DNA from 2 places in the Streptomyces sp. NPDC048297 genome. Region 1 is predicted to be linked to the other one. Evidence: riboswitches for the same ligand, from Rfam matches in the RefSeq annotation. Region 1 holds a riboswitch; the other holds the start of a gene.
What was found. A riboswitch is a leader RNA that binds a small molecule or an ion and turns the genes downstream of it on or off. The one in region 1 is predicted to bind cobalamin.
Positions count from the first base shown of each region.

Region 2: linked by a shared signal. The riboswitch ahead of ACGFYV_RS26685 (prenyltransferase/squalene oxidase repeat-containing protein) and the one ahead of ACGFYV_RS12330 (cobalamin biosynthesis protein) in region 1 are both predicted to bind cobalamin.

Region 1 covers NZ_JBICZA010000009.1:85,480-93,070, forward strand. Annotated here, with positions in the region: gene ACGFYV_RS12320 (anion permease) at 1-1,217, shown strand, start outside; gene ACGFYV_RS12325 (hypothetical protein) at 1,252-1,479, shown strand; cobalamin riboswitch at 1,668-1,810, shown strand; gene ACGFYV_RS12330 (cobalamin biosynthesis protein) at 1,908-2,861, shown strand; gene ACGFYV_RS12335 (cobyric acid synthase) at 2,858-4,366, shown strand; gene cobN (cobaltochelatase subunit CobN) at 4,363-7,591, shown strand, end outside.
Region 2 covers NZ_JBICZA010000027.1:76,513-84,103, forward strand. Annotated here, with positions in the region: gene ACGFYV_RS26670 (ABC transporter ATP-binding protein) at 1-1,563, opposite strand, end outside; gene ACGFYV_RS26675 (CbiQ family ECF transporter T component) at 1,560-2,681, opposite strand; gene ACGFYV_RS26680 (SCO2322 family protein) at 3,127-3,756, opposite strand; gene ACGFYV_RS26685 (prenyltransferase/squalene oxidase repeat-containing protein) at 3,822-5,063, opposite strand; cobalamin riboswitch at 5,177-5,305, opposite strand; gene ACGFYV_RS26690 (MOSC domain-containing protein) at 5,540-6,082, shown strand; partial or broken gene ACGFYV_RS26695 (MBL fold metallo-hydrolase) at 6,106-7,133, opposite strand; gene ACGFYV_RS26700 (aldehyde dehydrogenase) at 7,285-7,591, shown strand, end outside.

The DNA.
Region 1 (7,591 bases):
ATTTCACGAACGGTTTTCACGACACCGCCAACGCGATGGCCACCACCATCTCGACCGGTGCGCTCAAGCCCAAGGTCGCGGTGGCCCTGTCCGCCGCCCTCAACCTTGTGGGCGCCTTCCTCTCCGTGGAGGTCGCCAACACGATCTCCAAGGGTCTCGTCGATGAGAACGGCATCCGTCCCGAGGTCATCTTCGCCGCCCTCACCGGCGCGATCCTCTGGAACCTGCTGACCTGGCTGGTGGGACTTCCCTCCAGCTCCTCGCACGCCCTGATGGGCGGCCTGGTCGGTGCCACCGTCGCCTCGGCGGGCCTCGGCGCCGTCCACGGTGACGTCCTGGTCACCAAGGTCCTGCTCCCGGCGGTCGCCGCACCGCTGGTGGCCGGTCTCGCGGCGACGCTCGCCACCCGCTTCTCCTACGGCATCGGCAAGAACGCCGGCGGCGAGGCCACCCGCAAGGGCTACCGCGCCGGCCAGATCGCCTCCGCCGGCCTGGTCTCCCTCGCGCACGGCACCAACGACGCGCAGAAGACGATGGGCATCATCACCCTCGCGCTGGTCGCGGGCGGCACCATCGCCCCCGACTCCAACCCTCCCACCTGGGTCATCCTCTCCGCGGGCCTGGCCATCGCGCTCGGCACCTACATCGGCGGCTGGCGCATCATCCGCACCATGGGCAAGGGCCTGACCGACCTGCAGCCGCAGCAGGGCTTCGCCGCGCAGACCAGCGCCGCCACCGCCATCCTGGCCTCCTCCCACCTGGGCTTCTCCCTGTCCACCACGCACGTCGTCTCCGGTTCGGTGATGGGTGCGGGCCTGGGCCGCAAGGGCGGTGTGGTGCGCTGGTCCACCGCGACCCGGATGGTCGTCGCCTGGGTGCTGACCCTCCCGGCCGCCGCCCTGGTCGGCGCGGGCGCCGAGTCGGTGACGGAGCTGGGCGACTGGGGCACCGGGCTCGTCCTCGTCCTCCTGGTCGCCGCCAGCGCCGCGATCTGGAAGGTCTCCCGCCGTGAGGTCGTCGACCACACCAACGTCACCGCCGACGGCGTCACCGAGCCGGCCGGCGTGGTGACCACCGCCATGGCCGCGGTGACCCCGCCCCCGGCCGGCACCGTCACCGCGACCGTGACCGAGGGCCTGACGGCCACCATCGCGGCTCCGGCCACCGCCGACCCGGCCCCGGCGGCCCCGGCGACCCCGCCGGCCGCCGCGGTCTGACCCCGAGCACCCGGTACCTGAAGGAAGCATCCCCATGAAGATCGACTGGGCGGCCATCGGCTCCGTCTTCGGTGTCAGCCTCGTGGCGACCGTGGGCCTGGTGGTCCTGTTCACCCTCGGTGTCACCGGCCTCTCCCGCCGGGAGAAGGCCGCGGCGCAGGGCAACTCCGCGGCGCTCGCGGTGACCGGCGCGTACGTCTGCTTCGCCGCCTGCGCTGCCGCGGTGGCGTACGGCATCTACCTGATCGTGGCCAAGGCCTGATCCCTCAGATCAAGACCTCAACCCCCAGGCCACGGCCCCGGCCTGACCGTCCGTCCGGAAGACTCCGCCCCGAAGCGTTCGGGGGGCGGAGTCTTTCGTGTGCCCCGGCATCGCGTGAGCGGCGCCCGACGCGGGGCTGTGTGGGGCTCGGCACACTCTCTCCGCGCAGGTCAACGGCAAGTTGACGGCTCTTCCGGGAGCGTGGTGGACTGCCGGGGCCATGTACGGCGGCAGAAGAGGAAGCCGGTGCGAATCCGGCGCGGTCCCGCCACTGTCACCGGGGTAGAACCCCCGGGAGCCAGGAACTCTCGCCGCCGGTCTCGTCGAACCAGGGCGTGGACACCCTGAGTGAGGACATACCGCCATGCTCGGCTGCCGATCGAGAACCCGTACCAGGACCGCGTCTTCGCCCACGGCCGGCTGAGCCGATGGGTGCCGATCGCTCGTACGCGTACGGCGCCGCCGCCGGCCTCCTGGGCGACCTGCTCCTCGGTGATCCACGCCGCGGGCATCCCGTCGCCGTGTTCGGGCGTGCGGCCGGCGCCATGGAAGGCGCGTTGTGGCACGACCACCGCGGCTGGGGTGCGCTGCACACCGCCGTGTGCGCCGGAGGCGCCGTCGCGCTGGGTGTGGTGGCCGAGCGCGCCGTGCGCCGCTCCCCCGCCGCGACCGTCGCGCTGACCGCGGCTGCTACCTGGGCCGTCGTCGGGGGCACTTCACTGGCCCGGGAGGCCCGAGCCGTCGGGCATGCCCTGCGGGCCGGGGACGTGGCGACCGCCCGTGCGCGGCTGCCGCACCTGTGCGGCCGGGACCCCCAGGCGCTCGACGCCGACGGGATCGCCCGCGCGGTGGTCGAGTCGGTCGCGGAGAACACCTCCGACGCCGTCGTGGGCGCGCTGGTGTGGGGCGCGGTCGGCGGGGTTCCGGGGCTGCTCGGGTTCCGGGCGGTCAACACCCTGGACGCGATGGTCGGCCACAAGTCCCCCCGTCTGCGGCGCTACGGCTGGGCCTCCGCCCGCCTGGACGACGTCGCCGGCTGGCCGGGGGCACGGCTGACCGCCGTACTGGCCACGCTCGCCGGACCCGATCCGCGCGGCGCCGTGCGGGCGTGGCGGGCGGACGCGGACAGGCATCCGAGCCCCAACGCCGGTCCTGTCGAGGCGTCGTTCGCGGGTGCCCTCGGGGTACGCCTCGGCGGGACGCTGTCCTACGGCGGGCGCGTCGAGCACCGGCCCGTGCTCAACGGGGCCGCCGGGCGGCCCGTCCAGGTCACCGACATCGACCGGGCGGTACGGCTGTCCCGCCGCGTCGGCCTGCTCGCGCTCGGCACCACGGTCGCCGCGCGCGTCCTGCTGAAGAACCTGAAGGGACGGGGCAAGTGAACGGTGGTCTCCTCGTCGCCGGCACCACCTCCGACGCCGGCAAGAGCGTCGTGACGGCCGGGATCTGCCGGTGGCTGGTGCGCCAGGGCGTCAAGGTGGCGCCCTTCAAGGCGCAGAACATGTCTCTCAACTCCTTCGTGACCCGCGAGGGCGCGGAGATCGGCCGAGCGCAGGCCATGCAGGCCCAGGCCTGCCGGATCGAGCCGACCGCGCTGATGAACCCCGTGCTGCTCAAGCCCGGCGGTGAGCAGAGCAGCCAAGTGGTGCTGCTGGGCAGGCCGGTGGGCGAGATGAGCGCGCGCGGCTACCACGGCGGGCGCCAGCAGAAGCTGCTGGGCACGGTGCTGGAGTGCCTGGCCGAGTTGCGGGGCACGTATGACGCGGTGATCTGTGAGGGGGCCGGTTCTCCCGCCGAGATCAATCTGCGGCGCACCGACATCGTCAACATGGGGATCGCGCGGGGTGCGCGGCTGCCCGTCCTCGTCGTCGGCGACATCGACCGCGGCGGCGTCTTCGCCTCCTTCTTCGGCACCGTCGCCCTGCTCTCGCCCGAGGACCAGGAGCTGGTCGCGGGCTTCCTGGTCAACAAGTTCCGGGGCGACGTCTCGCTGCTGGAACCCGGGGTGGAGATGCTGCGAGGTCTCACCGGCAGGCGGACGTACGGCGTGCTGCCGTTCCGGCACGGGCTCGGCATCGACGAGGAGGACGGCCTTCGTGTGTCGTTGCGGGGCACCGTCCGCGAGTCCACGGTCGCGCCGCCGCACGGCGAGGACGTGCTGCGGGTCGCCGTCTGCGCGATCCCGCTGATGTCGAACTTCACCGACGTGGACGCGCTGGCCGCCGAACCGGGCGTCGTCGTGCGGTTCGTGGACCGGCCGGAGGAGCTGGCGGACGCGGACCTGGCGGTGGTCCCGGGCACGCGCGGGACCGTGCGGGCGCTTCAGTGGCTGCGCGAGCGGGGCCTCGCCGACGCGCTGGTCCGCAGGGCCGCCGACGGCCGCCCGGTCCTGGGCATCTGCGGTGGCTTCCAAGTGCTCGGCGAGGAGATCGAGGACGACGTCGAGTCGCGCGCCGGCACCGTCCCCGGGCTCGGGGTGCTGCCCGTGCGGGTGCGGTTCGCCCGCGAGAAGACCCTGACCCGGCCGGCCGGGGAGGCCCTCGGCGAGCGGGTCGAGGGGTACGAGATCCATCACGGGGTGGCCGAAGTCCTCGGCGGGGAAGCCTTCCTGGACGGTTGCCGGGTCGGTCACACCTGGGGCACGCACTGGCACGGTTCGCTGGAGTCGGACGGCTTCCGGCGGGCGTTCCTGCGCGAGGTGGCCGCCGCCGCGGGGCGCCGCTTCGTGCCGGCCCCGGACACCTCGTTCGCCGCGCTGCGCGAGGAGCAGCTCGACCGGCTCGGCGACCTGATCGAACAGCACGCGGACACGGACGCGCTCTGGCGGCTCATCGAGTCGGGCGCGCCGCAAGGACTGCCTTTCATTCCACCGGGAGCGCCCGCATGAGCACAGTGTTGTTGTTGTCGACCGCCGACACCGATCTCCTGGCGGCCCGGTCGTCCGGCGCCGGCTACCGCATCGGCAATCCGACCCGCGTCGACGTCACCGGCGAGCTGCCGGGTCTGATCGAGGGCGCCGACATCGCGGTCGTACGGCTGCTGGGCGGAAAGCGCGCCTGGGAGGACGGTCTCGCCGCGCTGAAGGCGGCCGGGATCCCGGCGGTGCTGCTGGGCGGCGAGGCCGTACCGGACGCGGAGTTGATGGCCGAGTCGTCGGTGCCGGCGGGTGTCGTCGCGGAGGCGCTGCGGTACCTGGTCGAGGGCGGGCCCGCGAACCTGCTGGAGCTGTCCCGGTTCCTGTCGGACACCGTGCTGCTGACCGGCGAGGGCTTCGAGGAGCCGCGGAAGATGCCGGAGTACGGCGTCCGCGGCGAGCGTGCCGCCGTGGCCGGCCGGCCGACGGTGGGCGTGCTCTTCTACCGGGCGCACGAACTGAGCGGCAACACCGCGTTCGTGGACACCCTGTGCGAGGCGATCGAGGCGAAGGGCGCCAACGCCCTTCCCGTGTACTGCGGTTCGCTGCGCGGCGCGGACGCCGGGCTGTACGAGCTGCTGGGCCGGGCCGACGCGCTGGTCGCCACCGTGCTCGCGGCCGGCGGTACGCACGCCTCGCAGGCGTCGGCGGGCGGTGACGAGGAGGCCTGGGACATCGGGGCGCTCGCGGACCTGGACATCCCGGTGCTGCAGGGCCTGTGCCTCACCTCGTCGAAGCGGGCCTGGGACGAGTCGGACGCCGCGCTCTCCCCGATGGACGCGGCGATGCAGGTCGCGATCCCTGAGTTCGACGGCCGGCTGATCACCGTGCCGTTCTCCTTCAAGGAGCAGGGCCCCGACGAGGTCCCGGTGTACGTGGCCGACCCGGAGCGGGCCGGGCGGGTGGCCGGGATCGCCGTACGGCACGCGCTGCTCCGGCACAAGCCGAACGCGCAGAAGAAGGTCGCGCTGGTCTTCACCGCCTACCCGACCAAGCACTCCCGGGTCGGCAACGCGGTCGGCCTGGACACGCCCGCCTCGGCGGTCCGGGTCCTGGACGCGCTCCGGGACGCGGGGTACTCCCTCACCGAATACCCGTCCGGTGGCGACGAGTTGATCCACCGGCTGATCGAGGCCGGCGGCCATGACGTCGAGTGGCTCACCGAGGACCAGTTGGCCGCCGCGCCCGCGCGGGTGCCGCTGGCCGACTACCGGGCGTGGTTCGAGACCCTCGACGCGGAGCTGCGGGACGCCATGGTCGAGGCGTGGGGCGAGCCGCCGGGCGGCCTGTACGTGGACGGCGAGGACATCGTGCTGGCCTCGCTCCGGTTCGGGAACGTCGTCGTGATGATCCAGCCGCCGCGCGGCTTCGGCGAGAACCCGATCGCGATCTACCACGACCCCGACATGCCTCCCTCGCACCACTACATGGCGGCCTACCGCTGGCTGGACAACAGCTTCGGCGCGGACGCGGTGGTGCACATGGGCAAGCACGGCACGATGGAGTGGCTGCCGGGCAAGGGGCTGGGGCTGAGCGCCGGTTGTGCCCCGGACGCCGTCCTCGGCGATCTGCCGCTGATCTACCCGTTCATCGTCAACGACCCGGGCGAGGGCACCCAGGCCAAGCGGCGCGGGCACGCCACCGTCGTCGACCACCTGGTGCCGCCGATGGCACGCGCCGACACGTACGGCGACCTGGCCAAGCTGGAACAGCTGCTGGACGAGTACGCGCTCGTCTCGGACCTGGACCCGGTGAAGGCCCCGGCCGTGCGCGCGCAGATCTGGACGCTGGTCAAGGCGGCCGAACTCCACCACGACCTGCATGTGGACGAGCAGCCGGACGACTCCGACTTCGACGAGTTCGTCATGCACATCGACGGTTATCTGTGCGAGATCAAGGACGTGCAGATCCGCGACGGCCTGCACGTCCTGGGCGGTGGTCCGGTCGGCGAGCCGCGCGTGAACCTGGTGCTGGCCGTGTTGCGCGCGTCCCAGGTGTGGGGCGGGCAGGCGAACGCGCTGCCGGGGCTGCGGGCCGCGCTCGCCGCTCATTTCGGGCTGGTCGAGAAGGAGTTGCTGGCCGAGCCGGGAGCGCCGGTGAAGGTGCCGGTGGAGCTGACGGACCTGGTGGAGGGTCCGGCGCGCACGGGCGCCGACGCGATCGACCTGCTGGAGCAGCTGTGCCGGCGGTTCGCGCAGGGCATGGAGGACCGCGGCTGGGCGGTCGCCGACAGCGCGCCGCTGGTCCGCGAGGTCCTGGGCACCGAACTCCCGGACGCGGTCGCCGTGCTGGAGTTCGCCTGCGCCGAGGTGGTCCCGCGGCTCGCCCGTACGACGGACGAGATCGGGCACATCCTGCGCGCGCTGGACGGCGGTTACGTCCCGGCGGGCCCCTCGGGCTCGCCGACCCGCGGTCTGGTCAACGTGCTGCCGACCGGCCGCAACTTCTACTCCGTCGACCCCAAGGCCATTCCCTCCCGGCTGAGCTGGGAGGTGGGCCAGTCGCTCGCGGACTCGCTGGTGCAGCGCTACCTCCAGGACACGGGCGCGTACCCGAAGTCCGTCGGCCTCACCGTCTGGGGCACGTCCGCGATGCGCACCCAGGGCGACGACATCGCCGAGATCCTCGCGCTGCTGGGCTGCCGCCCGGTGTGGGACGACGCCTCGCGCCGCGTGACCGGGTTCGAGGTGGTTCCCCTGGCGGAGCTGGGCCGTCCACGCATCGACGTCACGGTCCGGATCTCCGGGTTCTTCCGGGACGCGTTCCCGCACGTGGTCGGGCTGATCGACGACGCCGTGCGCACGGTGGCCGAGCTGGACGAGCCGGCCGACCGCAACTTCGTGAAGGCGCACGCCGACGAGGACACCGCCGGACACGGTGACCGGCGGCGCGCCACGGCCCGGATCTTCGGCTCGAAGCCGGGTGCGTACGGCGCCGGGCTGCTGCCGCTGATCGACGCCCGCAACTGGCGTTCCGACGCCGACCTCGCCGAGGTGTACGCGGTGTGGGGCGGCTACGCGTACGGGCGCGGGCTCGACGGGCGGGCGGCGCGCGGGGACATGGAGACCGCGTTCAAGCGGATCACGGTCGCGGCGAAGAACGTCGACACGCGCGAGCACGACCTGGTCGACGCGGACGACTACTTCCAGTACCACGGCGGCATGGTCGCCATGGTCCGGCATCTGACCGGCGCCAACC
Region 2 (7,591 bases), on a different contig from region 1:
CAGACGCTGGCCCTCGGAGAGGTCACGGGGATGCGTGTCGTCCGTGATGCCGGGCAGCAGTCCGGACACCAGGTCGCGGCAGGTGCCCGGCGCGGCCCCCGCGTCCGTGTCGGCGGCGGCGCACTCGGCGGCCACCGTGTCCGCGTACAGCAGGTCACGCGGCTCCTGCGGGACCAGGCCGACCCGGCGCACGAGGTCACGGGAGGCGGCGCGGTGCGGTACGGCTCCGCCGACGTGGACCGTGCCGGAGGTCGGCTCGACGAGTCCGACGAGGGAGGCCAGCAGTGTCGACTTGCCGGCGCCGTTGCGGCCCATCAGCGCGATGGTCTCGCCGGGGGTCACGGTCAGGTCGATGTGCCGCAGCGCGGTGACGCGGCCGCGGCGGACGGTGAGGGTGTGGACTTCGGCGACGTGGGGGGTGCGGGTGGGGGGTGCGGGGGGCGCGGGGGGTGTGGCGGCTCGGCGGAAGAGTCGTCGCCAGGCGGGTGGCGCCTCGGCTTCGCCTTCGGCGGTCGTGTTCCCACCCGCACCACCCGTGACAGTTTCGTCGTCGGCCGCGGGTGGCCCCTGTGGGGCGTGTCCACCGCCGGCGGCTGCGGGCTCGTGCGCCGCAGTGGTGACTGGGGTCGGCGTCGCCCCCGTCGACGGCTCGGGGCGGGACTCTGGTGTGGGCGTTGGTTTCGTTGTTGCTGTTGCTGTTGCTGTTGCTGTTGCCGTTGTCGCTGGCGTTGGCGTTGGTGTGGGGGCCTGGGACAGGCGGGTGCGGAGGGTGGTGGCGCGGCGGCGGGCGTCGCGGACGGTCAGGGGGAGGGGGGACCAGCCGGCGAGGCGGCCCAGTTCCACCACCGGGGGGCACACGGGCGAGACGGCCATCACGTCCGCCGGCGTGCCGACGACGGGAGCGGCGCCGGGGCTGGGCAGCAGGACGACCTGGTCGGCGTACTGGATCACCCGTTCCAACCGGTGCTCGGCCAGCAGGACGGTCGTACCGAGGTCGTGGACCAGACGCTGCAGCACGGCCAGGACCTCTTCCGCCGCCGCCGGGTCGAGCGCCGAGGTCGGCTCGTCCAGGACCAGTACCTGGGGGTGCGGGGTGAGGACCGAGCCGATCGCGACCCGCTGCTGCTGCCCGCCGGAGAGCGTCGCGATCGGGCGGTCGCGCAGACCGGCCAGGCCCAGCAGGTCAAGGGTCTCCTCCACGCGGCGCCGCATCACGTCCGGGGCGAGCCCCAACGACTCCATGCCGTAGGCGAGTTCGTCCTCCACCGTGTCCGTCACGAAGTGTGCGAGCGGGTCCTGTCCCACCGTGCCGACCACGTCCGCGAGTTCGCGCGGCTTGTGCGTACGGGTGTCCCGGCCGGCCACTGTGACCCGGCCGCGCAGGGTGCCGCCGGTGAAGTGCGGGACGAGCCCGCTGACCGCGCCCAGCACGGTCGACTTGCCCACCCCGGACGGGCCGACGAGCAGCACGAGTTCACCCTCGGGCACCACGAGGTCGATGTCCCGGACGGTCGGTTCGGCCGCGCCCTCGTACGTGACGCTGACCTCCTCGAAGCGGATCACGACAACTCCTCGGGGTTCCGGGCGTCCTGGGGGCCCGTGGGGTCTTGGGGGTCCTGGGGGTCCTGGGGTATGACGAAGGCGGGCAACAGGGCGAGCAGGACGGACGCGGCCGGCCACAGCGGCAGGGCGGGGGCGACGAGCGGGACGACGCCCGGGTTCAGCGCGTGCGGGTCCCGGACCGACGCCAGCGTGAGCAGCGCGGCGACCGCGGCTCCCGAGCCCGCCACCAGCCACGCCCGCATCCCCCACGGCGCCGGCCGGTACCGGGTGCGCACCGAGCGGCGTCCGCCGAGCCGCAGTCCCGCGAGCGCGGCCGTGACTCCCGCGAGCAGCACGGGAATTCCGTACGTGCCGCCCTCCGCGGTGAGCAGCCCGTACGTCCCCGCGCACACCCCGAGCAGACCGCCGAGGGTGAGCGCGGTCGTCGTACGACGTACCGGCGCGGGTACGTCGGCGGTACGGCCGTACCCGCGCGCGTCCATCGCGGCGGCCAGCGCGACCGACCGCTCCAACGCGCCCTCCAGCACGGGCAGTCCGACCTGCAGCAGCCCCCGTACCCCACGGTCCGGGCGCCCCCGCAGCCGGCGCGCGGCGCGCAACCGCTGTACATCGGCGATGAGATGGGGCGCGAACGTCAGCGCGACGACCACGGCCACGCCTGCCTCGTACAGGGCGCCGGGCAGCGACTTGAGCAGCCGTGCCGGGCTGGCGAGGGCGTTCGCGGCGCCGACGCAGATGAGGAGCGCGGCCAGTTTCAGCCCGTTGTACGCCGAGAAGAGCAGCGCCTCCGCCGTGACCCGGCCCCCCAGACGGATGCCCTGCGCCCACTCGGGAAGCGGGACTTCAGGGAGCGTGAACAGGACGTGCGAGCCCGGGATGGGCGAGCCCAGCACCACCGTGAAACCGAGACGTACGAGGAGAACGGCGACGGCAAGCTTGGCGAAGGCGGTATAGGAGCGAGCCCAGGGCGCGGCGGAACGATGCGTGGCCACGACGTACCCCGCCGAGGCCATGAGGAGCGCGAGGAGGAGCGGGTTGGTGGTACGCGTGGCAGCCGTCCCCAACCCGAGCGACCACAACCACCACGCCCCCGGATGCAACTGCCCTCCCCGGGCCATCCGTCCGACGGCCCGTCGATCCCCTAGGGGCGCGGCGAACCGCGCCACCAACGACGACCGCCCCGCATTTCCCCGCGTGCCCTTACCCCCGCGAGCCATCCGGCCGACGGCCCGTCGACTCCCCAGGGGCGCGGGGAACTGCGCGACCAACCACAACCAACCCGCACCCACCCACCGCCCCGCACTTCCCCACGTGCCCGTATCCCCGCGAGCCATCCGGCCGACGGCCCGTCGACTCCCCAGGGGCGCGGGGAACTGCGCGACCAACCACGACCAACCCGCACCCACCCACCGCCCCGCACTTCCCCACGTGCCCGTATCTCCGCGAGCCATCCAGCCGACGGCCCGTCGACTCCCAAGGGGCGCGGGGAACTGCGCAACCGACCACGACCAACCCGCAGCCAAGGAACACCGCCCAGCAAAAAACCGCCCACCCGCACCGCGCCTACGCATGGGTGCGCCGCCGCGCCCGCCACACCGCCGCCCCCGCCAGCAGCGCGACCACACCGACACCGATCGGCAACCCCAGCGAGGGGCCACCGTCCGACTCCTTCGCCGAAGCCCCCTTCGCCGAAGCCCCCTTCTGCGGAGCCTTCCCCCCGGTAGCGACCTGCTCACCGCACCCCTTCTGGGGGTACCCGGCGATGGCGCACAACAGGGCGTTGGTGTCGTAGCGCAGGGGCTTGGCGACGGCGGCCAGGGCCTCCGCCGACGTCGCGTCGGAGGCGACCCGCGCGCAGGCCGTGCCGCGATGCGCCGGCGGCGTCTCACCGGAGGGGGCGTCCGCGGGGACGCCGAAGTCGATGACCAGGGCCACCCGTTTCGTCCCCGACTTCGCGGGCGTCCCCGCGCAGATCGTCGAGAAGTCCGCCGTGCCGCGCGGCCGGCTCGCGTCGGAGGAGTCCGCGCTGACCGCGAACCGGAAGCCCTCCACGGAACCGTCGTCGGGGCGCGCGGTCGCCGGGCCCTGCGTGGCGTACGTCCAGTGGCCACCGGAACGCTCCCAGAACGACCAGTACCGGTACCCGGCGGCCTGCGCCTGCCCCGCCCCGACCAGAAGGACGAACGCGGACATAAGCGCAAATACCAAAGCGAATACCACCGTAGGTATCAGCGTGGCCGTGGCACGGCGGACGGCGGTCACGGCTGCCGCTTCTTGCGGCCGCTGAGCAGGAAGCCGATGCCGATGCCGGCGACGAGACCGACGCCGACGATCCACCAGACGCCGTTGCCGGAACCCTTCTCGTCGGCCTTCTTGTCGGCCTTCTCCGCCTGCGTACCGTCCTTCTTCTCCTGCTGCGGAGCCGGCCCCAACTTGTCCAGCGCCGTCACCAGGTCCGTGCCGCCGAAGTCCCGCGGCTGCTCACCCATCGCGTGGGCGGTGAGGACCAGTTGGGCGTAGGCGGCCGGACCGGTCTGACCCGCCCAGGCCACCGCGTTCTTCTCCAGCCAGGCGTACGGCTTCTTCGCCTGCGCGGTCCAGCCGTTCGCGGCGAGTGCGACGACCGTGTCGGCCGTGTTGCCGTAGTCGGGCTGGTCCGTGGCGCCCGGAAGGGCGGACGTCAGGTGACCGGTCCTGGCGACGGCGCCCGCGAGGTACGCGGAGGCGTTGTCCGCCAGCCGGCCCGGCGTGGCCTTGCCGGAGGAGGAGCAGGCGGGGGCCTTGTCCCGGGCCTTGCCGGGCTCCACCACGAACCCCTTGCCGAGCGCCCCCAGCACACCCGCCGCCGTCGCGTCCGCGTTGGCGACGAGCTTGCCCTTCTTGTCGGGCTGGTAGGCGAAGGCGCCGCCACCGTCCGCGGAGCAGGGGAGGGCCAGGCCCGCCAGCGCCTCGTCCGGGGTCCCGCCCTTGCCGCGCAGCGCGGCGGTGTCCTCACCGGCGGACGCGAGGGCGCCGACGACGACGGACGTGGAGTTGGTGTCGCTGGCGCCGCCGGGCGAGTAGCCCCAGCCGCCGTCCTTGTTCTGCACGGTCTTCAGCCAGGCCACGGCCTTGCGGACCTCGCCGTCGTGCCCGCCGACCGCCCGCAGGGCCTGGACGGCCGCGCCGGTGCTGTTGGTGTCGCTCTGGGCACCGCCCTTGCCCCCGCAGGGCGCCGCAGTGTCCGCCCGGAACGCGGCGAAGGAGCCGTCGGCGCACTGCTGCCCCACCAGCCAGTCGACGGCCGAGGCGGCAGGCCGCTCACTGACGGTGTGCTGGGCGAGCAGGGACAGCGACTGGCGCCAGACGCCGTCGTACGTCGGGTCGGCCTTGCCGAACAGCCCGGCGGGGAGCGTCACCTTCGGGGAGGCGGACGGGGACTGGCCGGCGGCCGTGGCGGGCGCGGCGGCGGCCAGCACGCCTACGGCGGCGAGAGCCGCGGCACTGCGGCGGACGTTCATGGTCGGCGACTGCCTCTCCTGCGGGGGCCGGCAGCGCACGGGTAGCACCCGGGCGGCTCGGCTCCGTATACCTCGACGGTGCCGTGCACGGCGGACCGCCGCGCACGCGAGCCGGTCAACGTCCCGTGCGAGGCGGTCCGGCTCACCGTCCTGGGGACGGCTCACGGTTGCGGGTCAGCGCCGGAATTGCACCGGCTTCCCCCCGTACAGGTGTGATGACGACCCCGCCACTTTACCGGCAGCCTCGCGCGGCCAGGGGAGTGGCCGTGCGCACAGGAACCCGGTGACCGGGCTCACGGCCGATGACGGGGACGGGACCCATCACGGGGACGGGGCCCATCACGGGGACGGGGCCCATCACGGGGACGGGGCCCATCACGGGGACGGGGCCCATCACGGGGACGGGGCCCATGACGGCGACGGGACCCATGGTTAGGCTCTGGGTGGATCGTGGCGGCGAAGAGGGGGTTGCGCACATGAGCGGGGAAGTGACGGCGGTCAGCAGCAACAGCGTGTACTCGTTCACGAAGCCGAACCGGGAGAGCATCACCCTGCTCGCCGGCCTCGGTGTCGAAGGGGACGTCCACGCCGGTGTGACGGTCAAGCACCGCTCGCGCATCGCGCAGGACCCCACGCAACCGAACCTGCGCCAGGTCCACCTCATCCACGCAGAACTCTTCGACGAGGTCGGAGAGGCGGGCTTCCGCGTGGCGCCCGGCGAGCTGGGGGAGAACATCACCACCCGCGGCATCGACCTGCTCCGCCTGCCGGTGGGCACACTGCTGCGCATCGGCGCCGCGGCCGTGGTCGAGGTGACCGGCCTGCGCAACCCCTGCCTGCAGATCGACACCTTCCAAGGCGGACTGCTGAAGCAGGTCGTCGGCCGCGACGACCTCGGCGACATCGTCCGCAAGGCCGGAATCATGAGCGTCGTGAAGGAGGGCGGCGTCGTGCGCCCCGGCGACCTGATCAAGGTCGAACTGCCGACCGGCCCGCACCGTCCGCTCGAAAAGGTCTGATCACACCGCCACGAACGTGACGATCACACCGCCACGTACATCACCGGTTCGCTCCCCGGGACGGCCTCCGCGCGGCCCAGTTTCACGAGGCGGCGCAGATGGGCCTCGGCCTCGGAGACCGCGATGGTGCGGGAGCCGTAGGGGATGTCGGACCAGGGACGGTTCCACTCCATGCGCTCGGCGAGCTGCCAGGGGGTGAGGGGGACGGAGAGGAGGGAGAGCAGGCCGGTGAGCCGGTCCTCGTGGTGGGTGAGGAGTTCCCGGACCCGGGCGGGGGCGTCGGTGAAGGCGTGCTGGTGTGCGGGCAGGACCTCGGCGGGGGCGAGGCGGCCGACCCGTTCCAGGGAGTCGAGGTAGTCGCCGAGGGGGTCGGTCACGGTCGCGTCCTCGCGGTCCTCGTACAGGCCGATGTGCGGGGTGATCCGCGGGAGCAGGTGGTCACCGCTGAACAGGCGCCCGTGGCCGGGGAGTTGAGCGGGGTGCTCCTCCTCCAGGTGCAGGCAGACGTGGCCGGGGGTGTGACCCGGGGTCCAGATCGCGCGCAGCCGGCGGCCGGGCAGGTCGAGGAGTTCGCCGGGGACGACCTCGCGGTCCGGGAGCGCGGGGGACAGGCCGGGAAGGGTACGGCGGCCACGCGCCGCGCGCAGCGGAGCGACATGGTCCTCGGGCGCCCCCGCGGCCGTCAGCTTGTCGGCCATGTACGAGAACCACCGCTCCGGACGCGTCTCCCGCGCCCGGCGCACGATCTCCGTGTCGGCCGCGTGCATCGCCACCCACGCCCCGGACGCCTCCCGCACCCGCGCGGACAGCCCGTGGTGGTCCGGGTGGTGATGGGTGATGACGACCCCGTACAGCTCCTCGACCGAGGTGCCGCAGCCGGCGAGCCCCGCGACCAGCGTGTCCCAGGACGAGGGGTCGTCCCAGCCCGTGTCCACGAGCACCGGGCCACGGTCGGTGTCCACGACGTACACCAGCGTGTGCCCGAGGGGGTTGTCCGGATGGGCACCTGGACGGACCGCACGCCCCCGCCGTGATCGAACGTCCCGGCCATCTGTCCTCCGCCCCACCGACGCCGCTGCCCCATGCCCATTGCCCCATGCCAATGACCAACGACCGATGACCATTGCCCACCATAACTGGAACTGATATCAGTTCTGATGCAGCGTCAGATACCGTGTGCGGCAGTGCGGAGGCGGTCGGCCATGACGGAACTCGTGGAGCACGGGCAGCTGTTCATCGGAGGGGAGCCGACCGACCCGTTGGGCCGGGACGTCATCGAGGTGATCTCCCCGCACACCGAGGAGGTCATCGGCCGGGTGCCGCACGCCTCGCCGGCGGACGTGGACCGGGCGGTGGCCGTCGCGCGGCGCGCGTTCGACCAGGGACCCTGGCCGCGCGCGTCGGTGCGGGAGCGGATCGAGGTCGTCACGCGCATCAAGGACGGCATCCTCGCCCGGCACGAGGAGATCGCCCGGGTGATCTCCGCCGAGAACGGCTCCCCGTACTCGT